One region of the Streptomyces sp. NPDC107500 genome, then DNA from elsewhere that is predicted to be linked to it. Evidence: riboswitches for the same ligand, from Rfam matches in the RefSeq annotation. Region 1 holds a riboswitch; the other holds the start of a gene.
The links. A riboswitch is a leader RNA that binds a small molecule or an ion and turns the genes downstream of it on or off. The one in region 1 is predicted to bind S-adenosylmethionine.
Positions count from the first base shown of each region.

Region 1 (5,776 bases):
CAAGGAGATCACGAGCGGCCACGGCCACCACTGACCCTCCTGCGTCGCCACACCACGGTCGAAGGGCCCCGTCCGTTCCGCGGACGGGGCCCTTCGCCGTGCCCGGGGCTGGATAGGGTGGGACCACACTCCTTCTCCACGACCTACGACCATCAGGAGCGGCCATGAGCGCTGTGACCCCCGCTGGAGGCGACACCGCGGGCGGCCGCTCCTGGCCCGCCCTGCTGAACCGGCTGCTGGACGGCCACGACCTGTCCCAGGACGACACCGCGTGGGCACTGGACGTGATCATGCGCGGCGAGGCGACCGACGCGCAGATCGCCGGCCTCGCGGTGGGCCTGAGGTTCAAGGGCGAGACCGTGGAGGAGATCTCCGGCCTGGTCCGCACCATGTACGCGCACGCCAACGTCATCGAGGTGCCGGGCGAGACCGTCGACATCGTCGGGACCGGCGGCGACGGCGCCAAGACGGTCAACATCTCCACCATGTCGGCGATCGTCGTGGCCGGCACCGGCGCGAAGGTCGTCAAGCACGGCAACCGCGCCGCCTCCTCCGCGTCCGGTGCCTCCGACGTCCTGGAGAAGCTCGGCGTCAATCTGGAGCTGACGCCGCAGCGGGTGGCGGAGGTCGCCGACGAGGCCGGCATCACCTTCTGCTTCGCCGTGAAGTTCCACCCGGCACTGCGCCACGTGGCCTCGGCGCGCGGCCAGCTCGGCATCCGCACGGTGTTCAACTTCCTCGGTCCGCTGACCAACCCCGCGAAGGTCAAGGCCCAGGCGATCGGCGTCGCCCACGCCCGGATGGCCCCGATCATCGCCGGTGTCTTCGCCGAGCGCGGCCACTCGTCCCTGGTCTTCCGGGGCGACGACGGCCTCGACGAGCTGACCACGACCGCCACCTCCCGCGTCTGGGTCGTGCGCGACGGCCGGGTGACCGAGGAGACCTTCGACCCGCGGGACGTCGGTCTCGAACTGGTGCCGGTCGAGGCCCTGCGCGGCGCCGACGCCTCCTACAACGCCGACGTCGCCCGGCGCCTGCTGAACGGCGAGACGGGCCCCGTGCGGGACGCCGTGCTGCTGAACTCCGCGGCCGCCCTGGTCGCCCTGGAGGGCGGCGAGGGACCCCTGCCGGAGCGCATCCGGGCCGGCATGGACCGCGCGGCCGAGGCGATCGACTCGGGCGCCGCCAAGCGCGTCCTGGACCGCTGGGTGGCCGCCAGCAACGCGTAGGCACCACCGTGTGACGTGCGTCCCGCGATCCGGACTCGGGTTGCGGGACGCCGATCACTTCCCATAGGTTTTTCGACAGGTCATGAGTGACAGTCATGAGGCCCCGGCCGACTGTCCGGCAACCCTCCGTCCGTGGCGGGGTGCCCCGGGTGAAGACCAGGTCGTGGACAGCAAGGTCCACGGCAAGCGCGGACCCCTCGCGAAACCAGGGGTCCTGGGTCCTCCGAGGGAGTCTCCCGTGAACCAGCGAATGCGATAGGGCCGCAGAGCCCCGCCTCCGCACACCCTCTTCTTCTCTTCACAGCGCCCTGCTTCGCGCTGGTCCTCACGGGAGTCCGCCATGTCCGTACCCACCGCTGTCGCCACTCCGCTGCCCGTCCTGGGCCGCGACGTCACCGTCCCGCTCGTCACCGGCGGCGAGGTCACCTACGCCGCGCTCGACTACGCCGCCAGCGCCCCCGCGCTCCAGCGGGTCTGGGACGACGTGGCGGCCTACGCCCCGTACTACGGCAGCGTGCACCGCGGGGCCGGGTACCTGTCGCAGCTGTCGACCGACCTGTTCGAGAACGCCCGCGACACCGTCGCCGGGTTCCTCGGCTGCCGGGAGGACGACCAGGTCGTGTTCACCCGGTCCACCACCGACTCCCTGAACCTGCTGGCCGGCGCGCTGCCCGCCGGCTGCCGGGTCTTCGTCTTCGAGACCGAGCACCACGCCTCGCTGCTGCCCTGGCGGGACGCGGACGTGACCTACCTCGACGCGCCCCGCACCCACGCCGAGGCCGTCGAGACCCTGGAGCGCGCCCTCGCCGCCCGCGAGCCGTACGGGCCCGCCCTGGTCTGCGTCACCGGCGCCTCCAACGTCACCGGCGAGCTGTGGCCGGTGCGTGAACTGGCCGCCGCCGCGCACGCGCACGGCGCCCGGATCGTGCTGGACGCCGCCCAGCTCGCCCCGCACCACCCGGTGAGCGTCCGCGACCTCGACGTCGACTGGGTCGCCTTCTCCGGGCACAAGCTGTACGCCCCGTTCGGCTCCGGCGTGCTGGCCGGCCGGGCCGACTGGCTGCGCGAGGCCGAGCCGTACCTCGCCGGCGGCGGCGCCAGCCGCAGCGTCACCCGGCGCGCCGACGGTGGTGTGGACGTGCGCTGGCACGAGAGCGCCGCCCGGCACGAGGCCGGTTCGCCCAACGTCATCGGCGCCTACTCGATCGCCTCCGCCTGCAAGGCGCTCACCGAGGCCGGGTTCGACTCGCTGGTCGCCCGCGAGGAGTACCTGATCGCCAAGGTGCGGGAGGGCCTCGCCGAGGTGCCCGAGGTGCGGGTCCTCTCCCTCTTCGGCGACGACGCGCCCCGCGTGGGCGTGCTCTCCTTCGTCGTCGACGGCTGGAACAGCTCCCACTTCGCGGCCGCGCTCTCCGCCGAGTACGGCATCGGGGTGCGCGACGGCCTGTTCTGCGCCCACCCGCTGGTGCGCACCCTGCTCGGCGGCGAGCCCGGGGCACAGGGCGAGTGCGGTGCCCCGGAGGCGGCGCCGGGGGAGAAGTCCCTCAACGCCATCCGCGTGAGCTTCGGCGCCGGCACCCCGGACGAGCACGTCGAGCGGTTCGTGCACGCCGTCAAGGAACTGGTCAGCGACGGCGCCCGGTGGAGCTACCGCACCGAGGACGGGCGCTGCGTGCCCGACACCTCCGCCGCCTGAGCCGGCCGGCCCGGCAGCCGCGACCCCAGCAGGACCATCCGCAGCGCCCGCTCCGTGGCGTCCGTCAGCAGCTCGGCGGCGCGCGACAGCGCGTCCGCCAGCGCCATCGGGGCCGGCATGATCCCGTGGCAGGCGTCCACCCCCGGCACGTCGTGCGCGCCCTCGCCGAGCGTGCCGGCCAGGGCGAGGACCGGACGGCCGTGGAGCTTGGCGCGCCGGGCCACCTCCGCCGGCACCTTGCCGCGCGGCGTCTGGTGGTCCAGGGCGCCCTCGGCGGTGAGCACCAGGTCGGCACGGGCGAGGCGGGCGTCCAGGTCCAGGTGGTCGAGCAGCACGTCGAAACGCGGCAGCAGCCGGGCGCCGACCGCGGCCAGCCCGGCGCCGAGTCCGCCGGAGGCACCGGTGCCGGGGCCGCCCCGCAGGTCCGTGCCGACGACCCCGAGGTCGCGGGTGAGGACGCGCGCCCAGTTCTCCAGCCCGGCCGACAACTGCTCCACCTGCACGGGCGTCGCCCCCTTCTGCGGGCCGAACACCCGGGCCACGCCCCGCTCGCCGCACAGCACGTTGTACGGGTTGCAGGCGACGAGCAGCTCGGTGTTCTTCAGGCGGGTGTCCAGGCCGGACGCGTCGACGCGGGCCAGGCGGACCAGCTCGCCCCCGCCGGGCGGCAGTTCGAAGCCGTCCGCGTCCAGCAGCCGCGCCCCGAGCGCCTGGAGCGCCCCCGCGCCCCCGTCCGACGTACCGGAGTCGCCGCAGCCGACCAGGATCCGCCGCACCCCGGTGTCGAGCGCGGCACCGATCAGCTCGCCGACGCCGTACGTGGTCGTCGCGCCGGGGTCGCGCAGGGCACGGGGGACCAGGGACAGACCCGCGACCGCGGCCATCTCCACGACCGCCGTGTCCCGGCCGCCGAGCAGCGCGAAGTGGGTGCCGACGGGCTCGCCGACCGGGCCGGTGGCGGCCAGCGCGACCAGCCGCCCACCGGTCGCGGCGGCCAGCGCCACGGCCGTGCCCTCACCGCCGTCGACCAGCGGGATCCGGTCGATCTCGGCGGCCGGCAGCACCCGGCGGACACCGGCCGCGATGGCGTCGGCGGCGGCCTGCGCGGACAGGGACTCCTTGAAGCCGCTGGGGGCGACGGCGACGCGGCCCAGCAGGGAGGGGGGTGAGGGCGCTGAGGACAGGGCGAACGTGGCGGACATGGCGGACTCCTTCATCGGGTGACGGGCACGCCGAGCAGCGGCCAGACGGCGGCGGCGAAGAACAGCACGAGCAGCGCGGTCAGCGGGGCCAGGACGGCGGACAGCCGCAGCAGGTCGCGCGGGGTGTAGGTGGGGGTGCCGGGGATGTCGGAGAAGAGCGTGACCGGCTTGGCGGAGGCCGGCAGCGTGTGGCAGAAGCCGGCCGCGGCGGTGGACGCGAGCGCCGCCGCGACCGGGTTGACGCCCGCTCCCACGGCCGCGGCGATCACCAGCGGGACCAGCACGGACGAGCGGGCCGAACGGGACTGGAGGACCAGGTGGGCCGCCGTGCTCACCGCGACCACGACCCCGAGGAAGACGGCCGGCGCCACGTGCGCGGGCAGCCCCGACACCAGCCACTTCGCCGCCCCGGAGTCCGCGAGCGCCACGCCCATCGCCATGGTCGCCGCCATGAACAGCAGCAGCGACCAGGGCACCGTCTTCAGCGCGTCCTTGAGCCGTACGGTGCCCAGCGCGGGGGAGGAGGCGACGACCGCCCCGATCAGCGCCACCACGGCGGGCGACACCTGGTGCAGGGGCTCGCTGCACCACAGCGCCACCACCGTGGCCAGCAGCAGGGCGCAGCGCTTCTCCGCCTGCGTCCAGGGGCCGGTGACCGGGCTCTCGCTGTGCCGCTGTATCTCCTCGGCGGTGATGTGGACCGGGCCCTGCCGGTCAGCGCGGCGCGTGGTGGTCAGCAGGACGGTCTCGGCGGCCAGATGGGAGGACGCCACCGCCAGCGGCAGCCCCAGCAGCAGCCACTGGGTGAAGCCGATCCGCTCCCCGGTCGCCTCCCACAGCACCGACACGGTGATCAGGTGCGCGCCCGCGCCGATCAGGGTGGCGACCGCCGACAGCAGGATCACCGTCGGGAACAGCAGCGCCAGCATCACCACCAGCCGCTTCCGGTCCGCGAGGGCCTTGGCGAGCGCCAGGAACACCGGCAGCGCGAGCGCCGCCCGGCCCGACGTGGCCGGCACCGCGAACGCGGTCACGACCAGCGCGGCCGTCGTCAGGTGCGTCAACTGCCGTACGGTGCGCGCCCCGCCGACCAGGAACGCCGCCGCCCGGCCGGCGAGCCCGGTCCGGGCCACCGCCGCCGCCAGCACGAAGGCGCAGATCAGCAGCCACACCGTGGCGTCCCCGAGGGCGCCGAAGAGGGTGTCGCTGCTGATCACTCCGGTCGCGGTCAGCGCGAGCCCGGCGCCCAGCGCGATGTACGTGTCGTCGATCGGCGTGCCGATCCAGGCACAGGTCGCCAGCGCGAACACGGCCAGGGTGAGCCGCGCGTCGCCGCCCAGGGCGGGGAAGTTGGCGGGGACCGCCAGCAGCGCGCACAGGGACAGCGCCACGCACAGGGCCGCCGCGAGGCGGAGGTTCAACGTCACGTCATCGAGGGTTCACGGGTGCGGTGAGCCGTCGATGAGCGTCACATGAAGGGAACTTCACCAGGCCGGCAGCCGGTACCCCATCCCGCGCACGGTCTCCACCTGCTGCGCCCCGAGCTTCTTGCGCAGCGCCCGCACGTAGACGTCCACGATGTTGGAGCCCGGGTCGAAGTCGTAGCCCCACACGTGCGACAGGATCTGCTCGCGGGACAGTACCTGCCC
Region 1 covers NZ_JBVJPF010000001.1:988,082-993,857, forward strand. Annotated here, with positions in the region: gene qcrB (cytochrome bc1 complex cytochrome b subunit) at 1-34, shown strand, start outside; gene trpD (anthranilate phosphoribosyltransferase) at 165-1,229, shown strand; SAM riboswitch class IV at 1,308-1,424, shown strand; gene ACZ67M_RS04360 (aminotransferase class V-fold PLP-dependent enzyme) at 1,570-2,925, shown strand; gene ACZ67M_RS04365 (glycerate kinase) at 2,877-4,082, opposite strand; gene ACZ67M_RS04370 (SLC13 family permease) at 4,139-5,554, opposite strand; gene ACZ67M_RS04375 (response regulator transcription factor) at 5,612-5,776, opposite strand, start outside.

Region 2 (5,776 bases), on a different contig from region 1:
GACCGGGCGCGGGCCCACCCGGACGCCGTACCGGCGCTCGCGGCCCTCGCCCCGAAGGTCGCCGCCGTCGCGGTGATCACCGGCCGCCCGGCCGAGGTCGCCGTCCGGCACGGCGGCTTCGCGGACGTCCCGGGCCTCGACCACCTCGTCGTCCTCGGCCACTACGGCGCCGAACGCTGGGACGCCGCCACCGGCACCCTCACCACGCCCGAACCGCATCCCGGCGTCGCCGCCGTCCGCGCGGAGCTGCCGGCCCTGCTGGAGCGGTCCGGGGCGGGGGAGGGCACCTGGACCGAGGAGAAGGGCCACGCGGTCGCCGTCCACACCCGCCGTGCCCCCGACCCGCAGGCCGCCTTCGACGTCCTGCGCGTCCCCCTCACCGACCTGGCCTCCCGGCACGGCCTCATCGTCGAACCGGGCCGCATGGTCCTCGAACTGCGCCCGCCCGGCATGGACAAGGGCGCCGCGCTACGGGCCTACGTCCGCGACACGGACGCCGGGTCCGTCCTCTACGCCGGCGACGACCTCGGCGACCTCCCCGCCTTCGCGGCGGTCGACGTACTCCGCACCGAGGGCACCCCGGGCCTCCTGGTGTGCAGCGGCAGCGACGAGGTCCCGGACCTCAGAAAGCGGGCCGACGTGGTGGTCGACGACGGCCCGACGGGCGTGGTGCGACTCCTGCGCGCCCTGGCCGCGCGCCTCGCCTAGCGGCCCCCGCCGCCGCCTGGGGCGCCCCCGCCGCCGCCTGCGGGCAGTCGTGCCGCTGGGGCGGCACGGGCGGGCGCAGGCGGCACCCCGCTACGCCGGGCAGCGCACTCGCCCTCTCAGCCCCGCAACGCCCTCAACTGCTCAAGAAACCACCGCGCCGGAGGCAGCGCCGTACCCGCCGCGGCCAGCCGCTTCGAGCGCTCGGCACGCTCCGCCGCGGGGACGGACAGCGCGGTGTGCAGGGCCTCCGCCGTCCCGGACACGTCGTACGGGTTCACCACCACCGCGTCCTCGCCCAGCTCCTCGTACGCCCCAGCCTCCCGCGACAGCACCAGCACGCACCCCTCGTCGGAGACGACCGGCACCTCCTTCGCGACCAGGTTCATCCCGTCCCGCACGGGGTTGACGAGGGCCACGTCGGCCAGCCGGTACGCCGCCAGCGACCGCGCGAAGTCGTCCTTCACGTGCAGCACGACCGGCGTCCAGCCGGCCGTGCCGAACTCCGCGTTGACCGCGTCCGCGACCCGCTGCACCTCGGCCGTGTAGTCGCGGTACACGGCGAGGTCCTGCCGCGAGGGGTAGGCGAACGCGACGTGCACCACCCGCTCCCGCCACTGAGGCCGCGTCGCCAGCAGCTCCCGGTACGCCAGCAGCCCGCGCACGATGTTCTTGGACAGCTCGGTCCGGTCCACCCGCACGATCGTGCGTCGGCCCTCGCCGATCTCCTCCCGCAGGGCCGCCATCCGCTCGTCCACGTCCGCCTCGTGCGACCGCTTCCGCAGGAAGTCCGCGTCCGCCCCGAGCCCGTGCACGCCGGTCTCCGTGGAGCCGAGCCCGCCCACCAGGGCGTCGCAGCACGCGGTGAACGCGTCGGCCCAGCGCCGGGTGAGGAACCCGAGCCGGTCGGCGCCGAGCATGCCGCGCAGCACCTGCTCGGCGATGTCGTCCGGCAGCAGCCGGAAGTAGTCGACCGGCGCCCACGGCGTGTGCGAGAAGTGGCCGATCCTGAGGTCCGGCCGCAGCTCGCGGAGCATCCCCGGCACCAGCGTCAGGTGGTAGTCCTGCACGATCGCGACCGCGCCCTCGGCGGCCTCCTCGGCCAGCGCCTCGGCGAAGGCCCGGTTGTACGCCTCGTAGGAGGCCCACTGCCGCCGGAACTCCGCGTCGAAGACCGGCTCCACGGGCGTCTGGTAGAGCATGTGGTGCACGAACCACAGCACCGAGTTGGCGATCCCGTTGTACGCGTCCGCGTGCACGTCCGCCGGCACGTCCAGCATCCGCACGCCGTCCTCGCCGACCCCGCGCCGCACCGCCTCGCGGTCGCCGTCGCCGAGCGCCGAGCACACCCACAGCGCCCCCGCGTCCGGGCCGATCGACGACAGCCCGGAGACCAGGCCGCCGCCCCCGCGTTTCGCGTGCAGCGACCCGTCCTCACGCACCTCGTACGAGACCGGCCCCCGATTGGAGGCGACCAGCACCTGAGCAGCACCGAAGCTTGAAGCCATACGCCTCAACCTAGCCCGGCCCCGAAATGCTCAAACGTGGTCGCACACCACAGCGGTGCCGATCACGCCACCCGCCGCGCCGTGTACTCCGCGATCTCCCTCATCGGTGGCCGTTCCTCCGTGTCCACGGCGTGGGTGCGGGGCTCGAAGCCCGAGGGGCCGCGTTCGAACTGGGTGAGGGTCGGGCGGACCAGGTGGCCGCGGGCCAGGCGGAGCTGGGCGGTGCGGTAGATCGCGGCGGACATGCGGCCCAGGGCCTGGCCGTCCTGGTGGTGGTGGCGCCGGACGCCGACGTCGACCTGGGCGAGGGCGTCCAGGCCGACCAGGTGCAGGGCGTCGACCAGCATGCCCAGCTCGACGCCGTAGCCGACGGGGAAGGGGAGCCGTTCCAGCAGGGAGCGGCGGGCCGCGTACTCGCCGCCGAGCGGCTGCACGAAGCCGGCCAGCAGCGGCCAGTGCAGGTTGAGCAGGGGGCGGGCCACCAGCTCGGTGACCCGGCCGCCCTGGCCGGGAGTGGTGCCGAGGGGGCGGTCGTACATCGCCTTGACGAGCTGCACGTCCGGTTCCGTGAGCAGCGGGCCGACGATCCCGGAGACGAAGTCGGCGGAGAACTCGCGCAGGTCGGCGTCGACGAAGCAGACGATGTCGCCGCCGGTGACCAGCAGCGAACGCCACAGCACCTCGCCCTTGCCCGGCACCGGCGGGACCCGCGGCAGGATCGCGTCGCGGTGCACGACGCGCGCGCCCGCCGCCGCGGCCACCTCCGACGTACGGTCGCTCGACCCGGAGTCCACGACCACGATCTCGTCGACCAGCGGAGCCCGGTCCATCAGGTCGCGGCGGATCACCGTGACGATCTCGCCGACCGTCGCCTCCTCGTCGAGGGCCGGGAGCACCACGCTGACCGTCTGCCCGGTGGCCTGTTTGGCGGCCAGCAGCTGCCGGATCGGCCGGTCCCCGGCGGACCAGGAACGCGCGCTCAGCCAGCGCTCGACTTCTTCCAGCACGGTCCCAGGACTCCTTCGTGATCAGTTGTGATCCATCTCGCGGTACGGACGACTATCTCAACCGTCCTGGCCTTCGGTTACAGTCTTGAACAACGCGCAGGACCCCCGCATGCCGGGGTCACCGCGCGTACCGCGAAGGACAACAACTTCATACCGCTCATCCAGAGGGGCAGAGGGAAACGGCCCGATGAAGCCCCGGCAACCCTCCAGTCGGTTCTTGTCACACGGACGTGGCGAGGCTCCCGGCTAGGGAAGGTGCCAAATCCGTCTCACGGCGAGATGCGTCGTGAGAAAGATGAGGAGAAAGGGCCTCGCCTCCATGGCTGTGCAGACTGCCGAAACCCCCACGAACTCCACCGACGGCACCGTCGACCTCGGCCCCGCCGCAGCGCTGAGCTGCCGCGAGTGCGGCCACCGCGTCCCGCTCGGCCCGCTCTTCGCCTGCCAGGAGTGTTTCGGCCCGCTGGAGATCGCCTACGACTTCTCGGCCTACGACACCGAGGAGCTGCGCAAGCGGATCGAAGCGGGCCCCGCGAACATCTGGCGCTACGCCCCCCTGCTGCCCGTCCCCGCCGACGTGGCCGACAAGCCGAACATCAACCCGGGCTGGACCAAGCTGGTCAAGGCCGACAACCTGGCCCGCGAGCTGGGCGTCACCGGCGGCCTCTACGTCAAGGACGACTCCGGCAACCCGACGCACTCCTTCAAGGACCGCGTCGTCGCCCAGGCCCTGGAGGCCGCCCGCGCCTTCGGCTTCACCACCCTCTCCTGCTCCTCCACCGGCAACCTGGCCGGCGCCGTCGGCGCCGCCGCCGCCCGGGCCGGCTTCCGCTCCTGCGTGTTCATCCCGCACGACCTGGAGCAGGGCAAGGTCGTCATGGCCGCCGTCTACGGCGGTGAGCTGGTCGGCATCCAGGGCAACTACGACGACGTGAACCGCTTCTGCTCCGAGCTGATCGGCGACCCGGCCGGCGAAGGCTGGGGCTTCGTCAACGTCAACCTGCGGCCGTACTACGCCGAGGGATCCAAGACCCTCGCGTACGAGATCTGCGAGCAGCTCGGCTGGCGGCTGCCCGACCAGATCGTCGTCCCGATCGCGTCCGGTTCCCAGCTCACGAAGATCGACAAGGGGCTCCAGGAGCTGATCAAGCTGGGTCTGGTCGAGGACAAGCCGTACAAGATCTTCGGCGCCCAGGCCGAGGGCTGCTCCCCGGTCTCCACGGCGTACAAGGCCGGCCACGACGTGGTGCGCCCGCAGAAGCCGGACACCATCGCCAAGTCGCTGGCCATCGGCAACCCCGCCGACGGCCCCTACGTCCTCGACATCGCGCGCCGCACGGGCGGTGCGGTGGAGGACGTCACCGACGAGCAGGTCGTGGACGCGATCAAGCTGCTCGCCCGGACCGAGGGCATCTTCGCGGAGACCGCCGGTGGTGTGACGGTGGGGGTGACGAAGAAGCTGGTCGAGAGCGGCGCGCTGGACCCGTCGCTGACCACCGTCGTGCTCAACACCGGCGATGGTCTGAAGACGCTGGACGCGGTGGCGGGCACCGGGCTGACCGCGACCATTCGTCCCAACCTGGATTCGTTCCGCGAGGCCGGACTCGCGTAGGACAGCTTGTATGTCGTCTGCGGGCCGTGGGGGCTGGTCGCGCAGTTCCCCGCGCCCCTAGCCAAGTCACCTGACCGGAGGTTCAAGTGAGCGTCAACGTCCGCATCCCCACCATCCTGCGCACCTACACCGGTGGCCAGGCCGAGGTCAGTGCCGAGGGCGCGAATCTCGGCGAGGTCATCTCCGACCTGGAGAAGAACCACACCGGCATCGCCGCCCGCGTCCTGGACGACCAGGGCAAGCTGCGCCGCTTCGTCAACGTCTACGTCAACGACGACGACGTGCGCTTCGAGCAGGGCCTGGAGACCGCGACCCCGGACGGCGCGGGCGTCTCCATCATCCCGGCGGTCGCCGGCGGCTGATCCGCCTTTTCGTTACCGCAGGTAATCGCGGTGACGCAGAGTTCATCGAATTGCCCCCTCCGTGAGAGAAGCGGAGGGGGCAATTCCATTGGATTGAGCGCGGTAGAGTTGGGGAACGCGCTCCCGATCAAGGCATCGGGAACCTTGAATTCCTGCCGCCCGCCCGACAAGAAGTAGCCAAAGTGTGGGTGTGTTTCGCGGCTTTTGTGACTTTTGTGTGCCCCGACTTGACCCACATTCAGGGGAAAGCTCGTCATATTCCGGACCGGGTACGTCCAGATTTCTCGTCCGATTGACCTGTTGCAGACGGCAGTTGGACAGATACATTCAGCCGCGGTCGACGCGTTCCGGCGCACGCCCCCAGTCGTGGGGGGTGAGGTCTGACCCGGGTCCGCGAAGTGCGGATCTGTGCAAGGGCCAGTAATAGGGGAGTTAGGCATGGCTCAGGGCACCGTCAAGTGGTTCAACGCGGAGAAGGGGTACGGCTTCATCGCGGTCGACGGTGGTGCGGATGTTTTCGTCCACTACAGCGCGATTCAGATGGACGGCTACCGCACCCTCGAAGAAGGCCAGCGGGTCGAG
Region 2 covers NZ_JBVJPF010000008.1:402,693-408,468, reverse strand. Annotated here, with positions in the region: gene otsB (trehalose-phosphatase) at 1-708, shown strand, start outside; gene ACZ67M_RS31085 (alpha,alpha-trehalose-phosphate synthase (UDP-forming)) at 825-2,213, opposite strand; gene ACZ67M_RS31080 (glucosyl-3-phosphoglycerate synthase) at 2,276-3,220, opposite strand; SAM riboswitch class I at 3,375-3,522, shown strand; gene thrC (threonine synthase) at 3,540-4,832, shown strand; gene ACZ67M_RS31070 (MoaD/ThiS family protein) at 4,919-5,194, shown strand; gene ACZ67M_RS31065 (cold-shock protein) at 5,633-5,776, shown strand, end outside.
Region 2: another riboswitch for S-adenosylmethionine. It lies ahead of thrC (threonine synthase); the one in region 1 lies ahead of ACZ67M_RS04360 (aminotransferase class V-fold PLP-dependent enzyme).